Regions from separate parts of the Labilibaculum euxinicum genome, predicted to be linked through region 1. Evidence: riboswitches for the same ligand, from Rfam matches in the RefSeq annotation. Region 1 holds a riboswitch; each other region holds the start of a gene.

The links. A riboswitch is a leader RNA that binds a small molecule or an ion and turns the genes downstream of it on or off. The one in region 1 is predicted to bind cobalamin.
Region 2: another riboswitch for cobalamin. It lies ahead of ACY0M5_RS10515 (ABC transporter substrate-binding protein); the one in region 1 lies ahead of ACY0M5_RS13110 (ribonucleoside triphosphate reductase).
Region 3: another riboswitch for cobalamin. It lies ahead of ACY0M5_RS10545 (TonB-dependent receptor plug domain-containing protein); the one in region 1 lies ahead of ACY0M5_RS13110 (ribonucleoside triphosphate reductase).
Region 4: another riboswitch for cobalamin. It lies ahead of ACY0M5_RS13665 (hypothetical protein); the one in region 1 lies ahead of ACY0M5_RS13110 (ribonucleoside triphosphate reductase).

Annotation. Positions count from the first base shown of each region.
Region 1 is NZ_OY782756.1:3,301,011-3,304,192, forward strand. It holds gene ACY0M5_RS13110 (ribonucleoside triphosphate reductase) at 1-1,800, opposite strand, end outside; cobalamin riboswitch at 1,907-2,090, opposite strand; gene ACY0M5_RS13115 (PepSY-associated TM helix domain-containing protein) at 2,358-2,912, opposite strand; gene ACY0M5_RS13120 (hypothetical protein) at 2,896-3,182, opposite strand, start outside.
Region 2 is NZ_OY782756.1:2,612,790-2,615,971, forward strand. It holds gene ACY0M5_RS10510 (TIM barrel protein) at 1-879, shown strand, start outside; cobalamin riboswitch at 1,034-1,239, shown strand; gene ACY0M5_RS10515 (ABC transporter substrate-binding protein) at 1,328-2,509, shown strand; gene ACY0M5_RS10520 (iron chelate uptake ABC transporter family permease subunit) at 2,517-3,182, shown strand, end outside.
Region 3 is NZ_OY782756.1:2,621,532-2,624,713, forward strand. It holds gene ACY0M5_RS10540 (DUF5074 domain-containing protein) at 1-977, shown strand, start outside; cobalamin riboswitch at 1,087-1,292, shown strand; gene ACY0M5_RS10545 (TonB-dependent receptor plug domain-containing protein) at 1,383-3,182, shown strand, end outside.
Region 4 is NZ_OY782756.1:3,423,639-3,426,820, reverse strand. It holds gene ACY0M5_RS13670 (AMP-binding protein) at 1-1,334, shown strand, start outside; cobalamin riboswitch at 1,548-1,748, shown strand; gene ACY0M5_RS13665 (hypothetical protein) at 1,780-2,010, shown strand; gene cobA (uroporphyrinogen-III C-methyltransferase) at 2,101-2,874, shown strand; gene ACY0M5_RS13655 (sirohydrochlorin chelatase) at 2,880-3,182, shown strand, end outside.

The DNA.
Region 1 (3,182 bases):
CTGCAACTTGTCCTGCAATGTTAAAGCTTCGAATAAATCATCGGTATATGCAACCGGAAGCTGCGAAGAGTTGGTATAATAAGGTGCTGCTCCGTTTCGGAAGTTTTCCTGATTGGCAACAATTATATCATCGTAAGTTTTGGTGTCAAGCTGAGCCAAACGATAGGTTGTTCCTTCGGCCGGAGTCGCTTCCAAATTATAGATGTTACCAGTTTCCTCTTGAAAACTAACCAGTTTTTGCTTCATAAAATCAAAAATCCGAAGTGCAAAAGCATTTCCTTCTTCCGAGACCAAATCACTTCCAATAAAATTCAGGCAACACTCATTCATTCCAACAATACCTATTGTTGAAAAATGATTTTGCCAAAATTTGCCATTCCTGTTTTTCAAATGACGCAAATAAAATTTTGAATAAGGGAACAATCCTTTTTCCGTTAAATTTTCAATCATTTTTCGTTTGATCTCCAGACTATTTTTCGCCAAATTCATCAGATGCTCCAACCGCTTAAAGAATTCAGCTTCGTTACTTGCTTCGTAGCCCAAACGAGGTAAATTTACAGTTACCACTCCAACCGAACCGGTTAACGGATTTGCACCAAACAGACCTCCTCCACGTCGTGCCAGTTCACGTTTATCCAAACGCAGCCTGCAACACATACTTCGCACATCATCAGGCGACAAATCAGAATTTACAAAATTAGAAAAGTACGGAATTCCATATTTAGCAGTAATTCTCCAAATGTTTTCATACGCTGGTTTATCCCATTCAAAATCGGATGTGATATTATAAGTTGGTATTGGGAAAGAAAAAACACTTCCATTGGCATCTCCTTCTTCAATCACCTGTGCAAAAATTTTATTAAAAAGATCCATCTCAACCTGAAAATCCCCGTAAACTTCGTTCATCAATTTGCCGCCAATAATTACCGGCTGATCACTCATAAATTTTGGAACATTTAAATCCATGGTCACATTGGTAAATGGTGTTTGGAAACCTACCCGGGTAGGAACATTCATATTATAAAGAAATTCCTGAAGAGCCTGTTTAATCTGATTTTCATCCAATTGATCGTACCTTATGAAGGGAGCCAATAAGGTATCGAAATTCGAAAATGCCTGGGCTCCGGCGGCTTCTCCCTGCATGGTATAAAAGAAATTGACCACTTGTCCGAGAATGGTACGAAAATGTTTGGCCGGCCGGCTAACCAATTTGCCCGATGCGCCTTTAAAACCTGTTAATAAAAGATCTTCCAGATCCCACCCTACACAATACACACTTAAGAATCCAAGGTCGTGAATGTGAAACGCTCCTTTCTTGTGAGCATCTCCAATTTCCTGCGGGTAAATCTTATTCAGCCAATATTGTGAACTTACAATGGTCGAAATATGTTGATTCAATCCCTGCAGAGAATATGACGAATTCGCGCTTTCTTTTATTCTCCAGTCCTGAAGATTCAAATAATCGTCAACCAAGTTTAAATTGGAAAATAATTCCTTGGTGTCGCGAGCCAACTCATGTTGTTTCCGGTATAAAATAAATGCCTTCGCAACTTCAAACAAGTCATATCTGAATAGTGTTTTCTCTACCAAATCCTGAATTTCTTCCACATTGGGAATTCCCGAAAAATCAATCTCTTTCATGATCTGACTGACACAAAATTCGATTAGTTCAACGCGCTCTTCACCTACTGCCTGAAATGCTTTATTGATTGCATTTTTAATTTTATCAGACTTGAATTTAACAACCTGACCATTTCTTTTCCGAATTTGAGATTCGGATACACTACCATTCATTTTCATTTTATTGTTTTTTGATTTTGAAAAAAATGATAGCTTCTGAGGAAAATATAGAATAGGAAGATACATCGAATAGTGTATCCTCATTCTCTGCCTTTCTCCCGAAAGCTACGAATAATCATTACAGGCAGGTCTTCTGGCTTGTCCTCTTTTGGTTTGCCTTCCCATTTTAGTTGAGATAAAACAGTGGCTTCAGAAACCAAAAATATGAGGACTTACAGCTGCGGGGACAGCTCACGAATTAAACGTGATTCCCTATTATTCCTTTCGGAACCTATAAATCAACACAATAGTAAGAAGAAAAAATATGATAATCAATCTGAGTTATTAACAGTTATTGGTCAATAAGCTATGAAAGAGGAAGAAACACGGTTCAATTCTTTTTCAGGAAAGAATATCCTCAATAAAGAAAACTTAGTAAATTGAATTTATCTACTACTATGCAAGAAAGTATTTGAGAATTCATCTTAAAAATGGGATTTAAAGCGAACCAATTTGTATCCTACTTTTTGAATTTACCTTAAAGAAAAACTTCAAATACGAATTTGTCTAAGTACAAACTAAGTGAAAAAATACAAAAGTACAGGTATAATAAAACCAATCATCATTAACCAAATGCCTCTTTTCTTAAATCCATTTTTCCCTTTCACCATAACAGCTCCGGAAATGGCAAAAAATATTAATACAATTGCGTAAATAATGGCTATTGATGAAAACCTTTTGCCTGAATTGTAGTGAATATCATTCACAAACTTATACACCGGCACCTTTTTATATGTTGTTAGTAAAACCTTACCGCTACTAGGGTAATACTCTCCCAACCCACCTTTAATATAGATATTATAAATTCCATTTGCCGGAATTACCTGTGTTAACTTTGGCAAGTCTTTAAAATGGTTTTGAAAGTATAACTTAAATTCCTTTGGACTTAAATTTGGTTTAGCTTTTTTCTCCAAAACTATTTCCTGATACGAAGGATCTTTCTCATTTTTTTTCAAGATTAATAAGACTCCCGACACAGCATAAATCAAGGTTAATCCTATAAATAAATAGCCAAGATCTCTATGCAGAGACCTTATGCTTTTATTCAACTTTTTACTATTCCACAATTTCATACGAAGTTCCGTTTACAAAATAAACTAAATAAAAATTTCTATTTGCCTTTTTCATCCATTCGCGCATTTGATTAATATTTGTCATTTCTGAGGCACAATGTTCTCCCCCTTCTTCGGCATCTTCTTTAGCCTTTACTTTTGCTTCCCAATCGTTAATAAACTTTTCAGATAAACGGTTCTCTTGAAGCGTTCCTTTAACCGCAATCGTAGAACCTGATAATTCCCGGTTAAAACCCTTGATATCTCCCGTAGCTTCAACTCTTAACGACA
Region 2 (3,182 bases), 690 kb from region 1:
CTAATCGGTTATGATTCTCCATCCGAAGAAATCCCAAAAGGAATAGTTAAAAGTGTTCATTTGCCATTTTGGGTAACCTGGTTGGATGTTTGGCGAAAAGGAGAGGATGCTGCCAAATATTATTTTCCTAATATGTTAGCCGAGCATTTGCAATTTTGCTGCGGAGGTACGAATGCTGCAGAAATGATTACTTCTCAGAAGAAACTGTGGGAATACGCAGCACATTTTCAACCATCTCATGCTGTTATACACGCTGCACATGTAGAATTGGAACATGCTTTTACGCGTGATTTTAACTATAAAAGCACTGAGGTAATGACGGGTTTAGCAGAAATGCTGAACAGAACGGCTCAGGAATTTGGTGATGGAGAACCTCCTGTTACATTAGCAATCGAAAATTTGTGGTGGCCTGGTCTGGATTTTTTATTTCCGGCTGAGGCCGATGATTTTGCATCACGACTGGATTTTTCAAATTGGAATCTACTTTTGGATACGGGACATTTAATGAATACGAATATTACATTGAGATGTGAGGATGAGGCCATTGATTTTGTTTTGGATCGGATATCACGATTGTCAAAAGATATTCAGGCGAAAATTAAGAGTCTGCATTTGAATTTGAGTTTATCAGGAGAATATCAAACGAAACAGGTTATGAATGGTTTGCCAACAGGATGGTCAGACTTAAATCATACGGAGAAATATACTACAGCACGTAATCATGTTCTGCAGATTGATCAGCACTTGCCATTTACCAGTAAACGGGTAAAAGAGATTATTCACGAGATTGAACCTGAAATTGTAATTCATGAATTCATTACAAAGGATATCAACGAATATTCAGAGAAATTGGATGTTCAGATGAATGCCTTACGTTAGTGAAATTGCATGAGATGTCTTTAAATAGCATTTTTCACATTTCTGCATCTTATAATAAAGACTGTTTCGTTCAATACGATTCAGTCTTTTTGTTTTTGTATGACAGTTATTCCTGATTGCTTTTTTAAAACCTCTTCTTTTTCCGAAATATTCCATAGATTTGCAGGAATTGGGTTTCTCTCTTTTGAGAATTAAAATGGGAATCCGGTGCAATACCGGAGCTGTCCCCGCAGCTGTAAGCCCTCAATGATTTTTCATTGATAAGTTCTGACAAATCAGCCACTATGTGAATGTAGTTTTACATGGGAAGGCGTTAGAATTGGGTAAAGCCAGAAGACCTGCCTAATAAATTGAACTGTTTCGTAACTTCGGGGAACTGAGTAACGAAGGTATAATTGTAGTAATTGTATTTTCTTGTCTGCTATCCCCACAATTATTGTGGAAGAAAATGAATTTATTAAAATCAAGCTGTTGGGCATTACTCCTAATCCTGTTATTGGGTGCTATTTCCTGTCAATCCGGCGATCCAAAAAAGAAAGAAAAACAAGCTGATAATTCAGCTGTCGATTCATCTTTTTATCATCAATCTCAATTAAAGTACGCCAAAGGCTTTCAAATTAAACTTCTTGCCAGTGGCTTAAAAGAATTGATTGTTTGGGATCCTTGGAACGAAGGCAAAATTTTCCAAAAATATTATTTGAAGAATCGTGGGGAAAAAACGGATATTCCGGTTCCTGCTGATGGTTTGTTGGTAGAGGTTCCTGTAAGAAGTATTGCCGCGCTATCGAGTACTCAAATCGGAATTTTAAAGTTCTTAAACGTTCAGGATCGAATTGTTGCAGTTTCTTTGCGCGATCGTATTTACGATGAGGAGTTGGATAAAAAGGCTCAGAATGGAACGATACAAGCGGTAGGTCATTCGGAAAGTCTGAATTTTGAGAAAATTGTTGAGTTGGATCCTGAATTGGTAATGGTTGCCGGTTTTATGAACATCACCGACAAGGAAACTAAATTAATGAACGCAGGTTTACCGGTTGCTTATAATATAGAGTGGATGGAAACTTCACCCTTGGCACGTGCTGAATGGGCAAAATTTATTGCAGCCTTTTTTAATGAGGAGGCCGAGGCCGAAAAACATTTTAATGCTGTAGAAAGGAGATACAATGATTTGAAAATGTTGGTGGAACATGTGGAGAGTAAACCAAGTATTCTTTCAGGCTATAATTTTAAAGGCATTTGGTATATGCCAGGCGGACAAAGCTACTTAGCGCAATTCCTTCGCGACGGAAAGGCAGATTATTGTTGGTTTTCTGATAGCATCAGTGGCAGTATGCCATTAAGTTTTGAGATTGTTTTCGATAAGCAGGGAGAAGCAGATATTTGGTTTGGCCCCGGACAATGCAGAACTTTGGAGGATATGAAAAACATGGATGAGCGTTACACTTTATTTCGATCATATAAAACAGCTCATGTTTTTTGTTCAACAAAACGAATGAAAGATAGCGGCGCCAACGATTGGTTTGAGTCTGGTGTAATGCAACCCGATGTTGTGTTTAAAGATGTGATTAAGATTTTACATCCTGAATTGCTGCCAAATTATGAATTGTATTACTATCAACAATTGAAATAGGAGAGCTATGCTGTTGAATAAAAAAGGAAGATTGTTTTCGCTCGTATTTGGGATACTATTCCTTCTCATTTGTGGTATTTTCCTGTTGGATTTGATATTCGGAAGTGTAAATATTCCTTTTAAAAAGGTGTTTGCAATTCTATATGGTGCTGATGTGAAAAACTCATGGAACTACATCATTTTAAATTTTCGATTGCCGAAAGCTTTAACTGCCATTTTTGTTGGAGCCGGATTATCGGTTACAGGCTTAATGATGCAGACACTTTTCAGAAATCCATTGGCAGGACCTTACGTTTTGGGAATTAGTTCCGGAGCAAGTCTGGGAGTTGCTTTAATGGTAATGGCATCGGCTTTAATGCCGGTTGCTTTTGGTGTAATTTCGGCTTTTCTGGGTAGTTGGGCTTTGGTTGTTGCTGCTGTTTTAGGTGCATCATTAGTATTTATGCTGGTTGCTTTGGCCTCTCTTAAAATATCCGATAGTGTTTCATTGCTGATTATCGGGATCATGTTTGGAAGTATTACCGGTGCTGTAGTAAATATTCTGCAATACTTTAGTGATCCGGAGCAAATACAAAGTTTTATAATATGGACTTTTGGTAGTTTGGCAGGTGTTACATGGACCGAAATGAAAGTAATGGTTCCAATTGTTTTTAGTGGCTTGATCATTGCTTTT
Region 3 (3,182 bases), 680 kb from region 1:
AGTATTCAGAAGGGGTTTTTATTATTGGAATGTCATCAGAATCAAATAATGGTACGCTTGGATTTTTAAATGAAGAAGGCTTTCAGTCTAATGTTTTTCAGGGAATTAATCCGGGTAAAGTTTTAGGTAATAATCTGTTAAGTGGGAGATTCTGCGATGGTCAAATTTATTTGGTTTCACAAGTAGCTCCATATGTTTCTGTTGTTAATGCTCAAACAATGAAAATAAACGATGAGATACTTACTTCTGAAGCTTCTTCTCCAGGTTATATTGATGTTGCAGGCAATAATGGATATGTTGTGAATACTGCTAATGATGCAAGAACTTTACATCCATTAAATAAGGGATCTATTGGTAATGCTATTGAAGGTATTTCGGATATTCCGGGAGTTAAATCATCAATTTTAGCTTTAAAGGAAAAACTACTTGTTGCTTCGGGAAGTGACTTGAAAACAGTAAATTTTGACAATGATGAGGTTAAAACAATCGCCAGTTACAATGAAAAAATATCAGGTATTGTAGTAGATAATAACGGTAATATATGGGTAGGTACTGAAGGTAGAAATGAGCCGGCAAAATTCAGGATGCTAAATGAAAATTTAGAGGTTGTTGAAACTGTGAGCCTGGACGAGAGTGTTAAACTATATAGAAATGGTGTGTTGGCTTCTGCTAAAACGAAGTATTTTTACTGGCAAGAGACTTCAACTGGCAATATTCATCGTTTTAACAGTGAATCAAAGGAACAAGAAGTTTTTGTGGCTCCAATGATGCATGGTATATTCTTTACGACAGCTGTTAAAGAACATCCAGTAACGGGAGATGTTTATATTGCTGGAGCTGCCGATTTTATGAATATGGATAAAAGTAAATTAATTGTATTTGATTCGAAAGGAGAAAAGGGTAAAGAAGTTGAAAATATTGGAGAGTCGGTATTAGACTTTATTTTTAGCTATAAAGATTTATATAGAAATAAATAGATAAAACATAAATAGAGATTGTAAAGCGAGAGGCAATTTATTATTGTCATCTCGCTTTTTGCATCCCAATATAAATTATTATACAATCTATTAATCTATTGTTTTTTTATACATTTGCAATGCAATTGGTTCTCATATATCTGAATTAATCAGATAGAGATGAAAAGGGAATCCGGTTAAAGTCCGGAACTGTTCCCGTAGCTGTAAGCTCAGAAAAATGCTTTTTCACCACAATGCCACTGTTCCGATACCTCGGGATGGGAAGGCCGAAAAAGTTGAGTAAGTCAGAAGACCTGCCAATGCAAACTTAATTTTCAAAACATTCGGAGAAGATGTTTGGAAGACGATTGAATCATCTATTTCTTTTGTTCTGTCCTTGTGTTTTCTTCTTTATCAAATTATAAGATGAAGTTGAAATTTTTATTTACAGTAATTGTAAGCTTTTTGAGTTTCGGTGTTTGGTCGCAAACCTTAGGTGTGGATACCATCCAGATTGAATCCATTGATATTGTGGCGCCAAGACTTCAACATTTTTCTTCCACCGAAAAAACTGTGCAAATTGATTCTATTCTTATCCAGAGGTACGATGGAAAGGATTTGTCGAGCTTACTTCAGAAAACATCTTTGGTAAATATTTCTTCAAATGGTGCGTTTGGGGCTCTTGCTACGGCTGGGATGCGGGGTGCATCAGGAACACATACATCTGTGAATTGGAATGGGATTCCTGTTAATTCATTAACAACAGGTTCGGCAGATTTATCTTTAATAAATGCAGGTTCTTTTGATCAAGTTCAGGTGATATACGGCGCCGTAGGATCTTTATATGGTTCTGGAACATTGGGTGGTGCTATTGAATTGTCAAATAAACCCGATTGGAAGAAAAAGTCGGAAATAGGATTGAGTTCTGAAATAGGCAGCTTCTCAAATTATAAAACAAAACTACACAGTAAGTATTCTAATAGTTGGATTTCATATACAGCTCAGGCATTTTTTCAGTATGGGAAGAATGATTTTACTTATACTGACAAATATGATTTTGACTCTCCGACTGAGAAACTTACCAATAATGAAAATAGAGCTTATGGTACAATTCACGATTTACATTTAAAACTAAATAATCATTTTATTGATTTAGGAGCTTGGTATCAAGCAAAAAAGAAAAATATAGCTGGCTTAATGGGAATTGGAAAACCCTTCAGTCATCAACAACAAAGAGATTCTTCATTAAAAGTGTATTTAGGCTGGAAGACTTTAGTTGGGAAATTTAGAGTTGAAGCCAAAACAGCTTACCTGTATGATTATTTAAAATACACAGACGGTTATACTTCCGAAATATCATCGGAAAGAGTATTAAATGACGCAAATTTGCGTTATTATTTGAATAGTAAATTTAGTTTGGATGTAAATGGCAAATATTCTTGGTTGAAAGGGGAAACCAATAATTACGAGAAAGAAGAAAATGAATCAAGGTTGACTGTTGCAGGAAAGTATTCTCCCAATTTCGGTACTTTTATATTTACGTTTGGTAGAGAATGGAGTTCCGAAGTTAATCCCCCTGAAATGTACTCCTTTAGTTCATTATTACATATAATATCCAATGTTATTGATTTGCGTGTTAAAGCAGGTACCCATTATCGACGACCTACCTTTAATGAAAGGTACTGGCAACCTGGAGGTAATGAAAATATAAAATCGGAAGAAGGCTGGAGCGCAGACTTAGGTCTGGCCTTTTTATCTTACTCTACTAATTATGGAGAATTTAATGCAGATTTAAGTTTGTATCACTCTAAAAATAAGAATGCTATATCGTGGCGACCTACTGGATCATTCTGGAGTCCTCAAAATACTGGACAGATGATAAGTAGAGGAGTTGAATTGGAATTGAATCATATCTTAAACGTTGGGAGCGATAGAATTCATACATCATTAAAATATGCTTACAATGATGCTTACAACAACGATAAATTCAGTGATGATTATAAGCAAACAATGGCTTATCGTCCTCATCATATAACTAAAATTCTGAGTGATCTTATTCATGAAAAATGGGATGCTGGAATAATAGCAACGTTTAGATCACATTCACAAAACTGGGAAGAGCAAAAAGTTGAAGGGAATTTTTTACTTGATGTGAATGCAGGTTATCTATTTGAAACTGGTTTAGCTAAAATCAAGTTGACAGGGAGAATTGAGAATTTACTAGAT
Region 4 (3,182 bases), 120 kb from region 1:
CTGAAGCAAAAGCTGTTTTTGTTTCGACAGGTTTGCGTTCTAAAATTAAAAACCTTAAAATTGAAACCTTACAATCGATTATTGCAATTGAAGATTTCAATTTAATTCATACAAATGAATCTTCACCGAAATTTGATCTTTCTGAAAAACCAAAGCAGGATTATCAGGTTTGTGAGGATGATATGGCGGCAATTATTTATACGTCTGGAACAACAGGCAACTCTAAGGGTGTTATGTTGTCTCATAAAAATATCTGCTCCAATGCTATTCTGTCAAAAACAATCCATCCTATAGATGAAACGGACCGTTTTCTTTCAATTTTACCTTTGTCGCACACCTATGAAAATACTTTGGGATATGTGATTCCGATGATTGCCGGTTCCTGTATCTATTATTTAGGAAAAGCTCCCGTGCCTTCATTATTATTGTCAGCATTTAAAGAAGTACGGCCAACCATCATGTTTTCGGTTCCACTGATTATCGAGAAGATTTACAGGAGTAAAATTTTACCGTCGATTAATGGGAAAGCCGTTACCAAATATTTATATAAAATTCCGTTTTTCCGCAAGAAGCTGAATGCAATTGCCGGAAAAAAATTAATGGAAACCTTTGGTGGTAAATTAACCTTTTTTGGTATTGGCGGAGCTAAATTGAATTCTAAGGTTGAACTATTTTTGCGTGAAGCAAAATTTCCCTATGCAATTGGTTATGGATTAACAGAAACAGCACCATTAATTGCAGGATGTGGTCCGGCAATTACTAAATTTCAATCTACAGGGCCTGCTTTAGTCGGAGTTGAGCTGAAAATCAATAATCCAGACCCTGTTACTCAAATTGGAGAAGTATGGGCAAAGGGTGATAATGTGATGATGGGTTACTATAAAGAGCCCGAAAAAACCAAGGAGGTTTTAACCGAAGATGGTTGGTTTAAAACCGGCGACTTAGCAAAAATGGATAAAGACAATTATTTATATATCGAAGGTCGATTGAAAAATATGATTGTTGGATCAAGTGGAGAAAACATTTATCCGGAAGAAATAGAATCGGTAATCAATAACTTTAAACATGTAATAGAGTCTGTAGTTATTGAACAGAAAGGAAAATTGGTTGCAATGGTTCATTTTAATTATGAGGAATTGGAACAACAATATCAACATCTTAAAAAAGAGGTGGGAAATTATGTCGATGACACTGTTGATGAGTTAATGCAGGAATTACAGGTTTATGTGAATTCACGTGTAAATAAATTTTCGCAGGTTCAGTTAGTGATCGCCCAAATTGATCCATTTCAAAAAACGGCAACGCATAAAATAAAGCGGTTTCTATACCATTAGAAACAAAAAAGACTAAACTTCACCCCAAATGTTATACCTAACATTTGGGGTGTTTTTTTATATCTGAAAATTTCTTGTTCTTTATGTTTTTAGACAGAAATAAGATCTTACTGTGTTTGTTATTTGCATGATAATCAGCGTTTAGTAGTGGGTGGTTTGCTTTGGTTTTTACATTCATAAAATAGATTGTTAGTATCTTGAATTAATATTGATACATTTGTTTCGCGATTTGGCAATATCATATCCCTTGATCTGATATTAAAGAGGGAATCCGGTTTGAGTCCGGAACTGTACCCGCAGCTGTAATCTCTATCCCAAACTCTGTTGCATGATGTCACTGTATCTTATGGAAGATATGGGAAGGCGCAACAAGAGGGAGAAAGTCAGAAAACCTGCCAAAAAGCAATTTTGTTTAATCGACACTTTCGGGACTAAAAGTAAGATTATGAAGAAAATTACTAAATCTATGCCTGCGGGGCATATTATGCTTGGTTCATTATTTCGGAACCAAATTTTCAAATTCAGATCAGTTACAGATGACTCTCTGTTCATCTCGTTTGTTGCTAAAGCAAACAGGTTGATGATCATATTAATTAAAGAAGTAAAGACTGAAAAACGTCATTTGCAAAATTTTAATTTTTGGAGTCAATTTCTATTCCCAATTAATACAATTTGATAATTCAACTTGTTTTTCACAACAGGTTAGAATTGATGTGCTCATAATTAAAGGCAAACATAGGTTTGAATCCTTTAAAATCAATATAATATGATACGCGAAAGAGGTAAAGTAAGCATTGTTGGAGCTGGGCCAGGTGATCCGGAATTAATTACACTGAAGGCAATCAGAGCCATTGAAAATGCAGAAGTTGTTTTATACGATTATTTGGTAAACAAGGAATTGCTAGGATATTGCAAACCTGATTGTCAGATTGTTTACGTTGGTAAAAAGAACAAACAACACACCTATCCTCAGGAGGAAATTAATAAAATGCTGATTGAGTTTGGCTTATCGGGAAAAAAAATTGCTCGTTTAAAAGGTGGTGACCCATTCGTTTTCGGACGGGGAGCTGAAGAAATACTTGGTTTGCAGGAGCATGACATTGAATTTGAGGTGATTCCGGGAATTACAGCTGGGGTTGCGGTTCCCGGAGCAGCAGGTATTCCTGTCACATTAAGAAATGTGGCTTCTTCAGTAGCTTTTTTCACAGGACATCAGTGCGAAAATCACAAAACAGAAATTCAGTGGGATAAGATTGCGGCGGGAATTGATACTCTGGTTTTCTATATGGGGGTGACTCAGGCTCCACGAATTGTTCGTAATCTGATGGCAAATGGCAGGAAACCGGAAACACCGGTTGCAATGATTCGTTGGGGAACTTTGCCGGAACAGGAAGTAATGAAAGGAACTTTAGAAAATATTGTGGCAAAGATGGAACAGCACGACTTTAAGCCACCGGCAATTTTTATTGTTGGGGAGGTAGTTGCTTATTCAGAACAATTATCACCATTGATTAATCAAATGGCCAAAACAGAAATTTGATAGCTATGAACAGAAAAGGAATTTTATTATGTGGGCATGGAACCCGCAAAGAAAGGGGAGCGAAAGCATTTCAAGAGTTTGCGGAGCGATTTGCATCTCAAACTACGCATTATGAGGTTGAATTTGGATTTTTGGAGCTTTCGGAGCCGGATTTTGAAACAGGAGTAAAACGATTGGTTGAAAAAGGTGTGACAGAGATTATTGCTGTTCCAGTATTTCTTTTTACCGGAGTACATATGGAAAGAGATATTCCTTACGCTCTAAAAAGCTTTCAGGAAAAATATAAGGTGAAAATTCAGTTGGCCAAT